Regions from separate parts of the Hylemonella sp. GW821-FHT12C09 genome, predicted to be linked through region 4. Evidence: predicted binding sites of a transcription regulator. Region 4 holds the regulator's gene; each other region holds the start of a gene.
The links. The regulator sigma-54, encoded in region 4, starts transcription at its own class of promoters, with help from an activator protein. The targets are predictions, from matches to a motif close to TGGCANGNAANCTGCTTT.
Positions count from the first base shown of each region.

Region 1: the regulator sigma-54 is predicted to act here: its motif matches at 1,769-1,786, upstream of AC1RRP_RS11445 (ammonium transporter).
Region 2: the regulator sigma-54 is predicted to act here: its motif matches at 2,536-2,553, upstream of AC1RRP_RS12275 (TorF family putative porin).
Region 3: the regulator sigma-54 is predicted to act here: its motif matches at 1,926-1,943, upstream of atzF (allophanate hydrolase).

Region 1 covers NZ_JBXAQQ010000006.1:88,993-93,200, forward strand. Annotated here, with positions in the region: gene metX (homoserine O-succinyltransferase MetX) at 1-110, opposite strand, end outside; gene AC1RRP_RS11435 (formate/nitrite transporter family protein) at 294-1,109, shown strand; gene AC1RRP_RS11440 (TMEM165/GDT1 family protein) at 1,122-1,691, opposite strand; gene AC1RRP_RS11445 (ammonium transporter) at 1,855-3,057, shown strand; gene AC1RRP_RS11450 (DoxX family protein) at 3,047-3,541, opposite strand; gene AC1RRP_RS11455 (HvfC/BufC family peptide modification chaperone) at 3,575-4,208, opposite strand, start outside.
Region 2 covers NZ_JBXAQQ010000006.1:265,853-270,060, reverse strand. Annotated here, with positions in the region: gene AC1RRP_RS12285 (ammonium transporter) at 1-1,348, opposite strand, end outside; gene glnK (P-II family nitrogen regulator) at 1,377-1,715, opposite strand; gene AC1RRP_RS12275 (TorF family putative porin) at 1,742-2,497, opposite strand; partial or broken gene AC1RRP_RS12270 (YifB family Mg chelatase-like AAA ATPase) at 2,704-3,573, shown strand; gene AC1RRP_RS12265 (helix-turn-helix transcriptional regulator) at 3,926-4,208, shown strand, end outside.
Region 3 covers NZ_JBXAQQ010000003.1:402,699-406,906, reverse strand. Annotated here, with positions in the region: gene AC1RRP_RS07820 (ABC transporter substrate-binding protein) at 1-135, opposite strand, end outside; gene atzF (allophanate hydrolase) at 155-1,894, opposite strand; gene AC1RRP_RS07810 (hypothetical protein) at 2,054-2,383, opposite strand; gene AC1RRP_RS07805 (DUF1801 domain-containing protein) at 2,553-2,948, opposite strand; gene AC1RRP_RS07800 (AMP nucleosidase) at 3,470-4,208, opposite strand, start outside.
Region 4 covers NZ_JBXAQQ010000010.1:19,565-23,772, reverse strand. Annotated here, with positions in the region: gene lptA (lipopolysaccharide transport periplasmic protein LptA) at 83-682, shown strand; gene lptB (LPS export ABC transporter ATP-binding protein) at 742-1,512, shown strand; gene rpoN (RNA polymerase factor sigma-54) at 1,706-3,277, shown strand; gene AC1RRP_RS15580 (THUMP domain-containing class I SAM-dependent RNA methyltransferase) at 3,279-4,208, shown strand, end outside.

The sequences.
Region 1 (4,208 bases), on a different contig from region 4:
TTGAGCCTGCCGTAGGTTTCGTAGGCCAGGGTGTAGCCGCGGATGCTCGCGCCGCTCTGCAGGGGCAGGGTGGCATCGAAGGTCATCGACTGGGGCTGGGCAATCAACATCGGTGGCTTAAATAACAAAACCCGGCATAGCGTTCAGCTGGGCCGGGTCTCAGATGGCGGAAACACCTTGCCTGTTTAGCTGAACTTCGGAACTCCAGGGTTCCGGCGCCCGCAATCGGGTTCAAATCGGCGCTGAGGATTAGTATAAGTCCAAGTCTTCACCACCCGATACCGGAGTAACCCATGTCCGAGCTGTACGGATCCGACGCCTACGCCCCGAGCGAAATCGCCCAGCGCATCGAATCGGTCGGCGTGACCAAAGCCAGGTTGGCCACATTGCCCCTGCTGATGCTGGGTGTGCTGGCCGGTGCCTTCATCGGCCTGGGAGCCATGCTTTTCGTGCTGGTGAAGTCCGATGCCACCCTCGGTTTTGCCGCGACAGCCATCGGAGGCGGCCTGGTGTTCTCGCTGGGCCTGTTGCTGGTCGTCGTGGCGGGCGCCGAGCTCTTCACCGGGAACAACCTGCTGGCCATGGCCTGGGCCGATGGCCGCATCCGCAGTGCCGAGGTATTGCGCAACTGGGTGCTGGTGTGCGCAGCCAACTTTATCGGCGCGGCCGGCCTGGCGGTGCTGGTGTTTGCCAGCGGCCACACGGATCTGAACGGCGGTGCCATCGGCCAGCAGGTCGTGAAGATCGCGCTGGCCAAGCAGGACCTGTCGCCGCTGCAGGCCTTCTTTCGCGGCGTGCTGTGCAATGTGCTGGTCTGCATGGCCGTGTGGATGGCCATGGCCGGGCGCAGCGTGGTGGACAAGGCGGTGGCCGTGGTGCCACCCATCATGGCCTTTGTCGCGGCCGGCTTCGAGCACAGCATCGCCAATATGTACCTGATGCCGCTGGCCATGCTCCTGCAACACTTCGGCCCGCTGGGCGCCACACCACCGGTCACCTGGAATGGCATGCTGGGCAATCTGCTGCCGGTGATCGCGGGCAATCTGGTCGGCGGCAGTGTGCTGGTGGGCCTGGCCTATCACGTGATCTACCGGCGCAAGCCGGGTTAGGGCGCACAGGCCCTAAGCGCCCCAGCCGAACAGCACCGCCAGGCCCAGCACCACGAAGATCCCTGCCGAGACCAGGTGCACCAGGCGGATCGGAATACGGCGCGTCATGCGCTCGCCCAGCCAGACCACCGGGGCGTTGGCCAGCATCATGCCCAGCGTGGTGCCAGCGACCACCCAGGCCCAGGCCTGGTATTGCGCGGCCAGCATCACGGTGGCGATCTGCGTCTTGTCGCCCATCTCGGCCAGGAAGAAAGCGATCACGGTGGTGCCGAACACACCCCAGCGCGGCGCCTGGGACGCGTCGTCATCGTCGTCGAACTTGTCGGGGATCAGCATCCAGGCGGCCATGGCCAGGAAGGACAGGCCCAGAATCCAGCGTAGCCAGACCGGGCCCAGCACCGTGGTGACCCAGGCCCCGACGGCGCCCGCCAAGGCATGGTTGACCACGGTGGCGACCAGGATGCCGGCCACGATGGGCCAGGGTTTGCGAAAGCGGACCGCCAGGATGAGGGCCAGAAGCTGCGTCTTGTCGCCCATTTCGGCCAGCGCGACCAGGCCGGTCGAAATCAGAAAAGCTTCCATCGACGGATTCTACCGACCCGGTTTGTGGCTCGTGCCATCCCGGCTTGGTGCGTTCACTGCACCCGCTTGGCGCAGTTTGGCCTGGATTTTGCTTGTCATTGGTGCATTTCTTAAAAATTCTGGTTTTTGCACCAGACAGAAGCATTTATTCGGAGATCTCAAAATGGACGCACTAAAACAGGGCGCTGATGCCCTGTTCATCCTGCTCGGCGCCATCATGGTCCTGGCCATGCACGCCGGCTTTGCCTTCCTGGAACTAGGCACCGTCAGGCGCAAGAACCAGGTCAATGCGCTGATCAAGATCCTGGTGGACTTCTCGGTCTCCACCGTGGTCTATTTCCTCGTCGGTTATGGCGTAGCCTACGGCACGGGCTTCCTGGTCGGGGCCGACCAGCTGGTCGCCAAGAACGGCTACGAACTCGTGAAGTTCTTTTTCCTCTTGACCTTTGCCGCCGCCATTCCGGCCATCATCTCGGGCGGCATTGCCGAACGTGCCAAGTTCTGGCCCCAGCTCATCGCCACGGCCATCATCGTCGGCTTGGTCTATCCCTTCTTCGAAGGCATCGCCTGGAACCAGCACTTCGGCATCCAGGCCTGGATCAAGGCCGCGACGGGCGAGGAGTTCCATGACTTCGCGGGCAGCATCGTGGTGCATGCCGTGGGCGGCTGGATCGCCCTGCCGGCCGTGCTGCTGCTGGGTGCACGCTACAACCGCTACCGCAAGGATGGCGGCATCTCGGCCCACCCGCCTTCGAGCATTCCTTTCCTGGCCCTGGGCGCCTGGATACTGGTGGTCGGCTGGTTCGGCTTCAACGTCATGAGCGCCCAGACCCTGGACAAGATCTCGGGCCTGGTCGCCGTGAACTCGCTCATGGCCATGGCCGGCGGCACGCTGGCGGCCTTGCTGGTGGGCAGAAACGACCCGGGTTTCGTACACAACGGCCCCCTGGCCGGCCTGGTGGCGGTCTGCGCGGGTTCCGACCTGATGCACCCGCTGGGCGCACTGGTGGTGGGCGGCGTGGCCGGCGCCATCTTCGTTTCCATGTTCACGCTCACTCAGAACAAGTGGAAGATCGACGACGTGCTGGGCGTGTGGCCCCTGCATGGGCTGTGCGGCACCTGGGGTGGCATCGCCGCCGGCATCTTCGGCAGCAAGGCCTTGGGCGGCCTGGGTGGCGTCACCCTCACGGCCCAGCTGATCGGCACCGGCCTGGGTGTGCTGTGGGCGCTGATGGGTGGCTTCGTGGTCTACGGTGCGCTCAAGCTTGCCATGGGCCTGCGCCTGAGCCAGGAGGAGGAGTTTGACGGCGCCGACCTGAGCATCCACAAGATCGGCGCGACACCGGACCGCGACGTCAACTGGTAAGCCCCGCCCCCCGGCCCATGCGTTGCAATAACCAGGGCCAGGCCCGCTGCTCCAGCGTCCAGCGCCCGGGGCCGTAGATGGCCAGCCCTGCCAGCAGCACAGCCCAAAGAATGTGCTGCTGCAGCGCGGCCGGTGCGATCTCGGCCAGGCTGATGACGGCCACGGCATTCACCACACTCAGGCCCAGGGCTGCGAAGCGGGCACCCAGACCGAGCACGAGGATCAGCGGCAGCAGCAGCTCACCTGCCGTGCCCAGCCAGGCGGCCAGGGCGGGCGACAGCAGGGGCACCTGGTACTCGTCGGTGAACAGGGCCACCGTGATCTCCCAGTCGCGCAGCTTGGTCAGACCGGACAGGAAGAAGACTTGCGCCACGTACAGGCGCGCCAGCAGGGCCGCGGCCGGCTGCAGGGCTTGCAAGCCCTGGCTCAGCCGGGCCCACAGGCGCAGCGGCAGCGGCCGCCCATGGGTGTCGGTTGTTGACATGGTGTGACTCTCCTTGTGTTTTTTCAGCAGCGCTCAGGCCTGCCCCGCCCGGTTCGGCACGACGCGCAACAACAGCCCCTCATGGACAGCCGGCGCCAGCCAGGTACCAAAATCGAAGCCTGGCGCACAGGCCAGCGCCTTGCCCAGACTCTTTCCTTCTTGCACGGTCCGCAGGAACGCCGACTCGCCCGGTTGCGCCTCGCACAGCCTGGGCCGCCAGCCGCAGCGCCAGACCCGCGCGTCTTCGCCGCCGTGGGCGTGCCGGGGCGGCGCGCTGCCGGGCGCCTCGATCAGCGTCACCACCGGCCAGACACTGCTGAAGCAGGCCGTACCGGGGGCCAGATCGAGCCACAGGTTTGCGGGATCCTCGTGCGCCAGCAGCGTGAAGCTGGCGGGTTCTGCCTGCGCGTCGCCCAGCGTGCCCATGCTGTGCAGGGCCCATTCAACCCGCGCCACGTCGGCCAGAAAAGGCAGATCCGCTATCAGCTCGGGCAGCGCCTCGATCTGTGCCGCCAGGGCCGCGCCCCATTGCGCCAGATCACCGCGCTGTGGCGGTCGCTCACGCCATAACAGGCGCGATAGCGCCTCGAAATTTTCTGGCCCGACCAACTGCTCCACCACGGGATAAGCCGCGCCCAGCGAGCGCACGGCCTGGGCAGCAGCATGG
Region 2 (4,208 bases), on a different contig from region 4:
CCTGGATCCACACCTGCGCGGCGATGGAATAGTCGGCCGGAGCCACCATACCGGCCGTAACCCAGTCACCGACCAGGCTCGGGCCACCCAGGGCCGGGCTGTTGAACACGCCAGTCAGCAGAGCGCCGACGATGCCGCCGATACCGTGCACGCCGAACACGTCGAGCGAGTCGTCGGCACCGAGCATCTTCTTCAGGCCGCTGACACCCCACAGGCAGGCGAAACCGGCGACCAGGCCGATGATCAGCGCGCCACCGATACCGACGTTGCCGGCAGCGGGGGTGATGGCCACGAGGCCGGCAACGGCGCCGGAAGCGGCACCCAGCATGGAGGACTTGCCCTTGAGCAGCGCCTCACCGATGGACCAGGCCAGCACGGCAGCGGCGGTAGCCACGAAGGTGTTGGCGAAGGCCAGGGCGGCGAAGCCGTTGGCTTCCAGGGCGGAGCCGGCGTTGAAACCGAACCAGCCCACCCACAGCAGGGAGGCACCGACCATGGTCAGCGTCAGGCTGTGCGGGGCCATGGCTTCCTTGCCGTAGCCAATACGCTTGCCCACCATGTAGGCACCCACCAGGCCAGCAACGGCGGCGTTGATGTGCACCACGGTACCGCCGGCGAAGTCCAGCGCGCCCATCTGCCAGATGTAGCCGGCCTTGCCGTTCATGGCATCAACGACTTCCTTGGCAGTGTAGGCGTCCGGGCCCATCCAGAACCAGACCATGTGGGCGATCGGCGCATAGCTGAAGGTGAACCACAGGGCCATGAACATCAGCACAGCCGAGAACTTCATGCGTTCGGCAAAGGCGCCGACGATGAGCGCGCAGGTGATGCCGGCGAAGGTGGCCTGGAAGGCTGCGAACACGATCTCGGGGATCACCACGCCCTTGCTGAACGTGGCAGCGCTGGCGAAGGTTCCCGCGACGTTGTCCCAGACACCCTTCATGAACAGGCGGTCAAAACCACCGATGAAGGCATTGCCTTCCGTGAACGCGAGGCTGTAGCCGTAGATGAACCACAGCACCACGATCAGCGAGAAGGTCACCATGACCTGCATCAGCACCGACAGCATGTTCTTGCTGCGGACCAGGCCGCCGTAGAACAGGGCCAGGCCGGGCACGGTCATCATGATGACCAGCAGGGTGGCCACCATCATCCAGGCGGTATCGCCCTTGTTGGGCACGGGTGCGGCAGCAGCCGGTGCAGCAGCGTCTGCGGGCGCCGCAGCAGCCGGGGCGGCAGCCGCTGCAGGAGCGGCGGCCTCGGTGGCCGGGGCGGTCTGGGACCAGACGGCAGCCGAGCCGGCCAGCAGGCCCAGGCCCAGCACGAAGGAGACGATTAGTTTTTTCATGTCAGTGTTCTCTCTTGTTGTGGGAGCCTCAGAGCGCTTCCTTGCCGGTTTCACCGGTGCGGATACGCACGACCTGCTCGAGGTTGTACACAAAGATCTTGCCGTCGCCGATCTTGCCGGTACGCGCCGAGCCTTCAATCGCCTCGATGACGCGATCGACCAGCTCGTCGGACACGGCCGCCTCGATCTTCACCTTGGGCAGAAAGTCGACCACGTATTCGGCACCGCGGTACAACTCGGTATGACCTTTCTGGCGGCCAAAGCCCTTGACCTCGGTGACGGTGATGCCCTGCACCCCGATGGCCGAGAGGCCTTCTCGCACCTCATCCAGCTTGAAAGGTTTGATGATGGCTGTAACGAGTTTCATGGGTTCTCCTCTGGTTTGAGTTGAATTTAGAAGGTGTACTTCACACCCAGCACAACAGTGGCGGCTTCCAGTTGGCGACCGTTGACCTTGTAGAGACTGGCCTTGCCGTCGGTACCGACCGCTGCGATGGTAGCGGACAGGCCCTTGCCCAGATCCTTGGCCAGCGTGACCGAGTAATCCGTGTAGCTATATTGCTTGTTGGCGGCACCCTCGATTGCCTGGTAGCCCACGTGCGGGACGACAGAGTAACCGCTGCCCAGGTCAAAGGTGCCCGACAGGTCATAGTAGGTGCTGCCACTGCTCTTTGCGTAGCCGAACAGGTCGGAGAAGGCGTAAGAAACCTTGAAGGTGTAAGCGCCGTAGCTCAGAGCACCGTAAGCCTCGTCGGTATTGGCGTTGACATTCGATGCAGGAGAAGCGTCCTTGTAGGTGTTGCCGATGTACTCGTAGCGCAGGTAGCCAACGTCATAGGACAGATCTTTGGTGATCGCGCCCTTGTAACCGCCATACAGGTCGAGTTCAACGTCGCCCTTCGTTTCCACGTTGGCGGCCGTGCCAGCTTCCTTGATCCAACGAATCTGCGAAGCCCATGCGCCAACGTAGAAGCCGCTGCTGTGGGCATAGTCCACGCCGCCTTGCACGGCCGGGGCCAGGGCAGACTGGGCGATACCGCGGTAACGGTATTCGCTGACAGCGCCCACGTTGTAGGCCAGCTGGGCCATGACAGAAGAGCCAGCGGTCAGGGTCAGGGCGGCCAGGGCGATCTTGGATTTCAGGTTCATGTCTTACTCCATCAGAGGGTTAAAGGGGACGAACTGGATAAGCAGGGACCGTGCCAGCTCTCGCCCACAGAATTTCCACACGAATGTGTACACGTATCCGTACAAGCTGCGTTAAGATAGCTGTACAAACATACAGATTGCACCAATTGCGTGCGTCTTCTGACAAGCAAGCACAAGATTTGCACCGATTTGTGGAGGAAGTTGTCATGAGCCTGTCACTGGTGCATAGCCGGGCCCTGCTGGGGCTGGAGGCCGCCGCGGTCACGGTGGAAGTCCATCTCGCCAACGGCCTGCCCAGCTTCACGCTGGTGGGGCTGGCCGAGACCGAAGTCAAGGAAGCACGCGAACGCGTGCGCTCGGCCATCCTGAACGCCGGGCTGGAATTCCCGCACAACAAGCGCATCACGGTCAATCTGGCGCCCGCGGACCTGCCCAAGGACTCCGGCCGTTTCGACCTGCCCATCGCGCTGGGCATCCTGGCAGCCAGCGGGCAGATCGACCCAGCCGCCCTGACCGGTCACGAATTTGCGGGCGAACTCTCGCTCTCGGGCGAGCTGCGCCCGATACGCGGCGCGCTGGCCATGGCGCTGGCCCTGCGTGCCATGCCAACCCGGCTGGTGCTGCCGCCGGGCAGCGCCGAGGAAGCCGCCCTGGTGCCGGACATCATCATCTACAGGGCCGGTCATCTGCTCGATGTGGTGCAGCAATTCGTGCCCAGCCGCGACCCGGCCGTGAGCGACTCACCCGCCTGGTCACGCCTGGCTACGCAGCCGCTGCAACCCCGGGACGAGGGCCCCGATCTGGCCGACGTCAAAGGCCAGGCCGGTGCGAAACGGGCCCTGGAGATCGCTGCGGCCGGCGGCCACAGCATCCTCTTCAGCGGCCCGCCGGGCGCCGGCAAGTCCATGCTCGCCGAGCGTCTGGCCGGCCTGCTGCCCCCCATGTCCACCGACGAGGCACTGGAAAGCGCGGCGGTGGCCAGCCTGGCCGGGCGCTTCGATCCGGGGCACTGGGGGCGCCGCCCCACTTGCAGCCCGCACCATTCCGCCAGTGCCGTGGCCCTGGTGGGGGGCGGTTGTGAATCACATCAAATTACTGGAATAAACATTAATTTGCTGTACCGGCCAGAGTAGTTCCGGCTAGGTAAAAGCGCTTCACAGCGCCCTTACGTGCCCAAAGCATGAACTCCTTGCTGAATCACTGCTAGGTTCGAGCATCGGGTTCCAGCCTAACCTGAGGCGCGGAGGCCCTTTCGGCCCCACACTTCAGCCCGCGTGCCTTGAACCTCTCGAACCCAGTTCTGAATGCTCCAAGTAGCCCCATAATGACAAATTCCTTTTATATTTAGCAGATTATGAATCTTGTAATATACATTTACTTGATTTATCTCGACGAGCCATGATAATTAGGCTTATCAAAGGTCTCTGAATGAGAAATAGGCTTAGCATCATCGACACTCTCGAGTCAGCCCGCAAGGCGCAGGGCTTGACCCAGGAAGAACTGGCCCTGAAGGCCGGCACCAGCCGTGTCACGGTCGGGCGCGTGGAGTCCGGCTTTGACCCCAAGCTGGCCACGGTCCACGAGCTGGCACGTGCGCTAGGGCTGGAGCTGCTCCTGGTGCCCAAGGTCCTGGCCGGCGAGGTCCAAGCTTTCATCCAGTCGGGAGGACGTGTGCTGGCTCAGCCCAGTGGCGTCGGTGCACCCGACTCCG
Region 3 (4,208 bases), on a different contig from region 4:
GATCTTGGGGCCGCTCTGCGCGCGCACCAGGGCCGGTGCACCCAGCGCGGCCAGCGCCAGGCCGGCGCCGCCCGCCTGCATGAGCTTGCGGCGCGTGGTGGTGGCGGACAGGGAAGTGAGGGACTGGTCTTTCATGGAGCGCTCCTGCTAGGGGTTAAGGGAAGGGATGGGTATGGGGGGCCTGCGCCACCTGGAGCGAAGCCAGGTAGGCGCGCCAGCCGCCGAAAAGCGTGATGTCCAGCGCGCCCTGCAGGGCCTGCGCCTCGCACAGGAAACCCTGCACGCTGCTGCCGTCGGCCAGCGCCAGCGTGCCGATGCCCAGCGGCGCGGGCACCAGGGCGACGAAGGAACCGTAGTGCTCGACGGGCATCTCCCAGAGTTCGAGCTGGATGCGCGCGCCCTGCCCCGGCGCCACCCGCAGCAGGCCGGGTTTGGGCGGGACGGTGCCGGCCAGGGCATAAAAGCGGTAGTCGGGCGCGGTCTCGGTGGCCGCGAGCAGGCGCGCACCGCGCTCGGTGAGCTGGCTGTTGAGCGGCATGCCCGAGAGGTGGGCGCCCACCACGGCCACTTTCACCGTGGCGCGCGGGCGGATGCCGGGAATGGCGACGGGTGCCGGCAGCCGCTCGCCGATGGCGCCCAGCGTGAGACCGGTGGCCTGGTGGAAACGCTGGCCCAGCTCGGCCAGTTGCCAGTCGCTGGCGCAGGGGCCGATCAGCGTGATGCCGAAGGGCAACCCGTCCTTGCGGATGCAGCTGGGCACCGACAGCGCGGCGTAGTCCAGCAGGTTGACGAAGTTGGTATAGGCACCGAGCTTGCGGTTGAGCACCACGGGGTCGGCCTGCATCTGCGCGATGGTGTAGTGCGTGGGTGCGGTGGGCACGCACATCAGGTCCATGCCCTTCCAGACCTCGGCCGCGCGCTGGCCCAGGGCACGCAATTGCGTCTGTGCTTCGTACAGATCAGCGGCGCTGTAAGCCTTGCCCTTGCCGATGATGCTGCGCACCGGCTCGATGACCTCGCCCTCGTGCGCATCGAAGAACGTACGAATGGCCGCGTAACGCTCGGCCACCAGCGCACTTTCATAGAGCAAGGTGGCGGCCTGTGCGAACGGCGAGAAGTCGATGCGTACTTCCACGCCGCCCAGCGCGCGCAACTGCGCCAACGCTTCCTTGTACGCCGCCTCGGCCAGCGCATCGCCGTAGAACTCCAGCTGGTCCGGCACACCAAAACGGAAGGCCGCCGGGAAAGGCTGCGACACCATGTCGAGTTCGCGCGCGTACGGGTCCAGCGGGTCGTAGCCGCGCGCGGCCGCCAGCACCTGCGCCGCCAGGCCCACGCTGCGCGCGAAGATGGAGACACAGTCCACACTCTGCGCCGCGGGCAGCACACCGCGTGTGCTGATGAGCCCCCTGGACGGCTTGAGGCCGACGATGTTGTTCAGGCCCGCGGGCACCCGGCCCGAACCGGCCGTGTCCGTGCCCAGCGAGAAATCGGCCTGCCCCGTGGCCACCACATAGGCCGAGCCGGAACTGGAGCCGCCGGACACATAGGCAGCGTTGAACGCATTGGGCACCGGCCCCCAGGGCGAACGCGTGCCGTTCAGGCCGCAGGCGAACTGGTCCAGGTTGGTCTTGCCCAGCAGCGATGCACCAGCGCTGAGCAAGCGCTGCACCACGGCCGCATGCGCGGCGGGCTGGAACGCAAAGGCCTGGCAGGCCGCCGTGGTGGGCAGGCCGGCCGCGTCGATGTTGTCCTTGACCGCAAAACGCAAACCGCTCAGCGGCCCGCTTCCACCCGGCAGCGCCGTCTCATAACGGGAGATCCAGGCTTGCGGCGACGCCGTGGACTGAGCCTGGTCTTGGGCACCGGAAACTGGGGTTGTGGGCTGCACCATCTTGTTGCATTCGATCTTGTATACATGTAGACATGCAACATGTATGCCAATGAACGCAGATGGTTTTGCCGTTCGTCTTGTATGGAAACAAGAACAAGACAGACTGATGCGATCAGGAAGGCAGAGGAAGGCGCTCACGCGCGCATGCGGAAAGCCTTGTCAATTCAGGAAGAAAGCGATCAGCAAGGCAAGGGCGCCCATGGCCTCTGTCTTTCGCGCCTGCGATACCAGCTCAGGCGACAGCGTCTCCAGCCGGGCCCGGTGCCAGTGCCAAATGTAGAAGACCATCGCCGCAACGATGCCGCACAGCAGAGGCCAAAGTGCCTGCGCCGCCGAGGCCGCAAAACCACTGGCCGTGATTCCGAATGCGGCAACGACCAAGCCGACACCGCCAGAGGAACGGTGCGCATAGGAGTAGCGTCCACACGACGAACAACAGGCGGGAAGCGTGGGGGAGGACAACCACTTGCGGAAGAAGCTGATGCTCATTGCCTGGCAGGACGGGCACGCGTACATATGAGACCAAGGTAATGCGGGTCGCCACATCCTAGCGACCATCATGGCGCCCGCCTATCCCCCAAAAGAGTCACGTCGATCTTCGACAGATGGTCTGTCATGGCGGCAGCTTCATCCAGGCAAACCCGGATCCAACTCGGCTCTAAGACTTCTTTGTGCCCGCGCGCAGGTTCTCCGCCACCGCAGCCCGGACCAAGGCCTTGAAGGGCTCGGCCTCGGGAAGCTCGCCTTCCCGGATATCGATGGCGCGGCGTGCGTTGCCTTCGAGGCTGGCGTTGAAGAGCCGCTGCGGATCGGCCAGGGCCGCACCACGCATGAAGGTCAGCTTGACCGTCTGCTTGTAGGACTCGCCCGTGCAGACCATGCCACCGTGTGACCACACGGGCACGCCCATGGGGTTGGTGGGTTTGGACCACTTGCAGTCCTCGGTGATCTGCGGATCAGCCTCGTGGATCAGGCGGCGCATGTGCGCCAGGGTTTCGGCGCGCCAGCCGCCGATGGACTGGATGCGGGCGTCGACGAAAGGGGACGTTGCCATGGTTCAACTCCCGTCTGTGCGATGTTCGAGTTGAGCCGGTTTCTGGAACAACCACGTCTTCCACGATGATGCATAGAAGCTCAGGGCTCCGGCAAGACCCAGACCTCCCGCGCACAGGCTCGTGACCCAAACATGCCAGCCCATCTGACTATCCGTGTCGGATAAACACTCCGGGTTTGCCTGACACGGGGTAGACACTTCTGGCGCTGTTGCCCACATGATCAGAAAAACACATGCCGTAGGCAAAGCCCCAACGGTAAAACCTGTCGCAAGCAATGAACGGAAGTTGAGTCGACCGAGTCGTTGCAGTACGAAGACAGCAGGCAGCCCCAAGAACAAGAGGTGGCCAGCCGATACGATCACCCCGGAGAAAAAAAGCGTCCTGGAATGGCCGATTGCATTGCGACCGGCAACCAGCAGAATTAGTAGAACAAAAATAAGCACAGGCACCACCGCAGCCAGCACGACTGAACGCGTGAAAATCCAAGCGCTCTTCAGTCGCCCGTACCTCAGCTCGCGATTCACTGAAACGCCACTTCCGCAAAACTCCGCAGCTTGCGGCTGTGCAGCTGGTTCATGCCGGCCAGTCTGAGCAGCTCCAGCGCGCGGATGCCGATGCGCAGGTGCTGGTCCACGCGCTCGCGGTAGAAATGGTTGGCCATGCCGGGCAGCTTGATCTCGCCGTGCAGGGGCTTGTCGCTCACGCACAGCAGGGTGCCATAAGGCACGCGGAAGCGGAAGCCGTTGGCGGCGATGGTGGCGGACTCCATGTCCAGCGCCACGGCGCGGCTCTGGCTGAAGCGGCGCTGCGGCTGGTTGTCGGGCAGCAGCTCCCAGTTGCGGTTGTCGGTGGTGGCCACGGTGCCGGTGCGCATGATCTGCTTGAGCTCGGCGCCGTGCAAGCCGGTGACCTCGGCCACCGCCTGCTCCAGCGCCACCTGCACCTCGGCCAGCGCGGGGATGGGCACCCACAGCGGCAGCTCTTCGTCCAGCACGTGGTCTTCGCGCACATAGGCGTGGGCCAGCACGTAGTCGCCCAGCTGCTGGCCGTTGCGCAGGCCGGCGCAGTGGCCCAGCATGAGCCAGGCGTGCGGGCGCAGCACGGCGATGTGGTCGGTGATGTTCTTGGCGTTGGCCGGGCCCACGCCGATGTTGACCATGGTGATGCCGTTGCCATCCGGGCGCACCAGGTGGTAGGCCGGCATCTGCGGCAGCCTGGGCGGCGCCTTGCCCAGCGCATCCCCGGCCTGCGCGGCCTCG
Region 4 (4,208 bases):
AAAACAGGCAAAAGCAAGGACTGGACCAGCCGTCCGACCCGATTACAATGACCGAGACCCAGAGAGCAAGATTCGTGCCTTTATGAAATTTCCCCTCCTCCGCCTCCTGCTGTGCGCGGCCTGCGCCTTGACGGCGGGCGTGGCCGGTGCCGAGACGGCCGATGCCAAGAAGCCGATGAACATCGAGGCCGATGCGCTGCGCTATGACGACCTCAAGCAGATCAGCGTCTTCAGCGGCAATGTGGTGCTGACCCGCGGCTCCATCATCATCAAGGGCACACGCATCGAAGTGCGCCAGGACCCGCAGGGTTACCAGTTCGGCGTGGTGACGGCCGAGCCGGGCCAGCGCGCCTTCTTCCGCCAGAAGCGTGACGGCGAGGACGAATACATCGAGGGTGAGAGCGAGACCATCGAATACGACGGTCGCGCCGACGTGTTCAAGCTCATCAAGGACGCCCGGCTGCGCCGCCTGCGTGGCACCCAGGTGGCCGATGTGGTGACGGGCAACATCATCCAGTACAACAGCCTGACGGACGTCTTCACGGTGGACGGCAGCCCGCAAAAGGGCGGCGAGCGTGTGCGCGCCACCCTGACGCCGCGCAACGAGACGGCCGCGCCACCGGCCCCGCGCGCCAGCGCGCCCCTGCGCACCGACAACACCCTGGGCGGAGGGCGCAAGTGAGCGACAGCCTGCAGACCGCCGCCGGCACCCTGCCGCCCGATTCCCAGCCTGACTCGGCTGTGGCCCAGGACACGCTGCCCGGCGGCGAACCCAGCCGCCTGGAGGCACGCCACCTCAAGAAGTTCTACGGCAGCCGCGAGGTCGTCAAGGACGTCTCGCTGACCGTGCGCAAGGGCGAGGTGGTGGGTCTGCTGGGGCCCAACGGCGCGGGCAAGACCACGTCCTTCTACATGATCGTGGGCCTGGTGCGTGCCAGCGCCGGCGAGATCCTGATCGACGACGATGCGGTCGCGCACATGCCCATCCACCAGCGTGCGCGTCTGGGCCTGAGCTACCTGCCGCAGGAGGCGTCGATCTTCCGCAAGCTCAACGTCGAGGACAACGTGCGCGCCGTGCTGGAACTGCAGCATGGCGAAGACGGCAAGCCCCTGCGCAAGGACGAGATCGAGCAGCAGCTCACCGCCCTGCTGCAGGACCTGCGCGTGGAGCATCTGCGCGCCTCGCCGGCACTGGCGCTGTCCGGTGGCGAGCGCCGCCGCGTGGAGATCGCGCGCGCCCTGGCCACGCAGCCGCGTTTCATCCTGCTGGACGAACCCTTCGCCGGCATCGACCCGATCGCGGTGATCGAGATCCAGCGCATCATCAGCTTCCTGAAAGCGCGTGGCATCGGCGTGCTCATCACCGACCACAACGTGCGCGAGACCCTGGGCATCTGCGACCACGCCTACATCATCAGCGAGGGCCGCGTGCTGGCCCAGGGCACCCCGGCCGAGATCGTCAACAACGCCGACGTGCGCCGGGTCTACCTGGGCGAGCACTTCAAGATGTGACTATGGCCCCCACGCTCGGCACTGGCGTGCCCTCGCTGCCTCCCGAGGGGGCTGAGGCCCGCGGCTCCAAGCCTGCCTGCGCAGGCTTGGACGGGCTGAAGAGACACGCACGTCTCGTGCCGTCATGTCTCGCGCCTTGGGGCGGCCCGGCGGCGCTCACGCCGAACCCTCTGGCTGATCGAATCAGGTACACATGAAACAGGGACTGTCGCTGCGGGTCTCCCAGCATCTGGCGCTCACGCCCCAGCTGCAGCAGTCCATCCGCCTCCTGCAACTCTCCACGCTGGAGCTGAACCAGGAAGTCGAGCAGCTGCTCGACGAAAACCCCTTTCTGGAGCGTGCCGACGACAGCGTCGAGCGCGAGGCCCACGGCCTGGAGCGTGCCGACACCCCGGTGTCGCAGGACGAGGCCGACTACGACTACAGCAGCACCCCGGCCAGTGAGGGACCGGACGAAACCGCGGCGGTGACCAGCCTGGAGAGCGAGGGCAGCTGGGAGGGGGACGGCAGCGTGGACATGTCGCCCGACGACAGCGAGTGGGGCGGCGACGCCCCGGCGCGCAACGGCGCGCGCGAGGACGACGAAGCCGACGCCACGGAGCTGGCGCGCAGCCAGGAGTCGCTGCAGGACTTTCTCAAGCGCCAGGCCCTGTCCCTGCGCCTGGGTGCCGAAGACAGCGCGGCGCTGCAGTTCCTGATCGAGTCGCTCAACGAAGACGGTTACCTGGAGGACCCGATCGAGGAGCTGGCGCGCAGCCTGACCGGGGAGGATCCGGAGCACGAGGAGGCGATGATCGCGCACTTCGCGCTGGCGCTGCGCCTGCTGCAGAGCCTGGAGCCCACGGGCGTGGGCGCGCGCAGCATGGCCGAGTGCCTGCGCCTGCAGTTGCTGGCCCTGCAGGCCGATGCGATGCGGGGTGCGGCGTCCTTGCCCGAACCGGCGGTGGTGGCGCAGGCCCTGCGCATGATCGAGCAGCCGCCCGAACTGCTGGCGCGGCGCGACCTCAGGAAACTGGCCCAGCTCTGCGGCGGCAGCGAGGCCCTGACGCGCGAGGCCCTGGGCCTCGTGGCCCGGCTGGAGCCCAAACCCGGCCGGCGCTTCGTGAACGTCGAGCGCAACGTGATCGTTCCCGACGTGCTGGTGCTGCGCAGCGGCAGCGGAGCGCAGACGCGTTTTCGTGTCCAGCTCAACCCCGACGTGATGCCCAGGCTGCGCGTGCACGACATCTATGCCAACGCGCTCAAGGGCCACAAGGCCGGCGGCCGCGAGGGCGACAACTACGCCGCCCTGCAGCAGCGCCTGCAGGAAGCGCGCTGGTTCATCAAGAACATCCAGCAGCGTTTCGACACCATCCTGCGCGTCTCCAGCGCCATCGTCGAGCGGCAGAAGAACTTCTTCATGCACGGCGAGCTGGCCATGCGCCCGCTGGTGCTGCGCGAGATCGCCGACGAGCTGGGCCTGCACGAGTCCACCATCAGCCGCGTGACCACGGCCAAGTACATGGCCACGCCCTTCGGCACCTACGAGCTCAAGTACTTCTTCGGTTCGGGCCTGGGCACCGAGTCGGGCGGCAACGCCTCCAGCACGGCGGTGCGCGCGCTGATCAAGCAGTTTGTCAACGCCGAAAATGCCAAGAAGCCGCTGTCCGACAGCCAGCTCTCCGAGATGCTCAAGGAGCAGGGCATCGAGTGCGCGCGTCGCACCGTGGCCAAGTACCGCGAAGCCTTGAAAATAGCCCCCGCCAACCTGCGCAAGGCACTCTGACGTGAACCAACTCACTCTTTTTCTTCCCTGCGCCGCCGGCGTGGAGGACTACCTGGCCGCCGAGATCCTGCGGATCACGGAACTGCCCCCGGGCTGCATCACCAAACAGCGTGGTGGTGTGGCGGTGCGTACCTCGTTTGCGCACGCCATGCTGCTCAACCTCTACAGCCGCCTGGCGCAGCGTGTGCTGGTGCTGGTGTCGTACACCGAGTACCGCAGCGAACAGGACCTGTACCGCGCCGCCATGGCCGTGCCGTGGGAGCACTGGTTCACGCCCAAGGAGAGCATCAAGGTCGAGATCACGGCGCAGCACAGCCCGCTGACCAGCCTGAACTTCGCGGCGTTGAAGGTGAAGGACGCGGTCTGCGACCGTTTCCGCGAGACCTCGGGTGGCGTGCGCCCCGATGTGGACACCCAGTGGCCCGATGTGCGCATCTACGCCCACCTGACCACCGACAGCTGCTCGCTCTACATCGACACCTCGGGTGAACCGCTGTTCAAGCGCGGCTGGCGCGAGGACAAGGGCGATGCACCCCTGAAGGAAACCCTGGCGGCGGCCATGATCGCCGCCAGCGGCTGGGCCGAGGGCAACGCCGAGGGTGACCTGACGCCGCTGTACGACCCCTGCTGCGGCAGCGGCACCATCGCCATCGAGGCGGCGCAGATCGCCTGCAACATCGCGGCCGGCTCCCTGCGCCGTTTTGCCTTCGAGAAATACCGGCCCTTCCGCGCCGCCGAATGGGCCACCATGAAGGCCGAGGCTGCGCAGGCGGTGGTCAAACCCGAGCCGGGCCAGGCCGCGCTGATCTACGGTAGCGACGTGTCGCACCGCATGGTGGACTTCGCCGAGCGCAATGCCCAGCGCGCCGGCGTGGCCGACGTGATCGAGTTCCGTGGTGGTGACGCGCTGCAGCGCCTGCCGCCTTGCGCC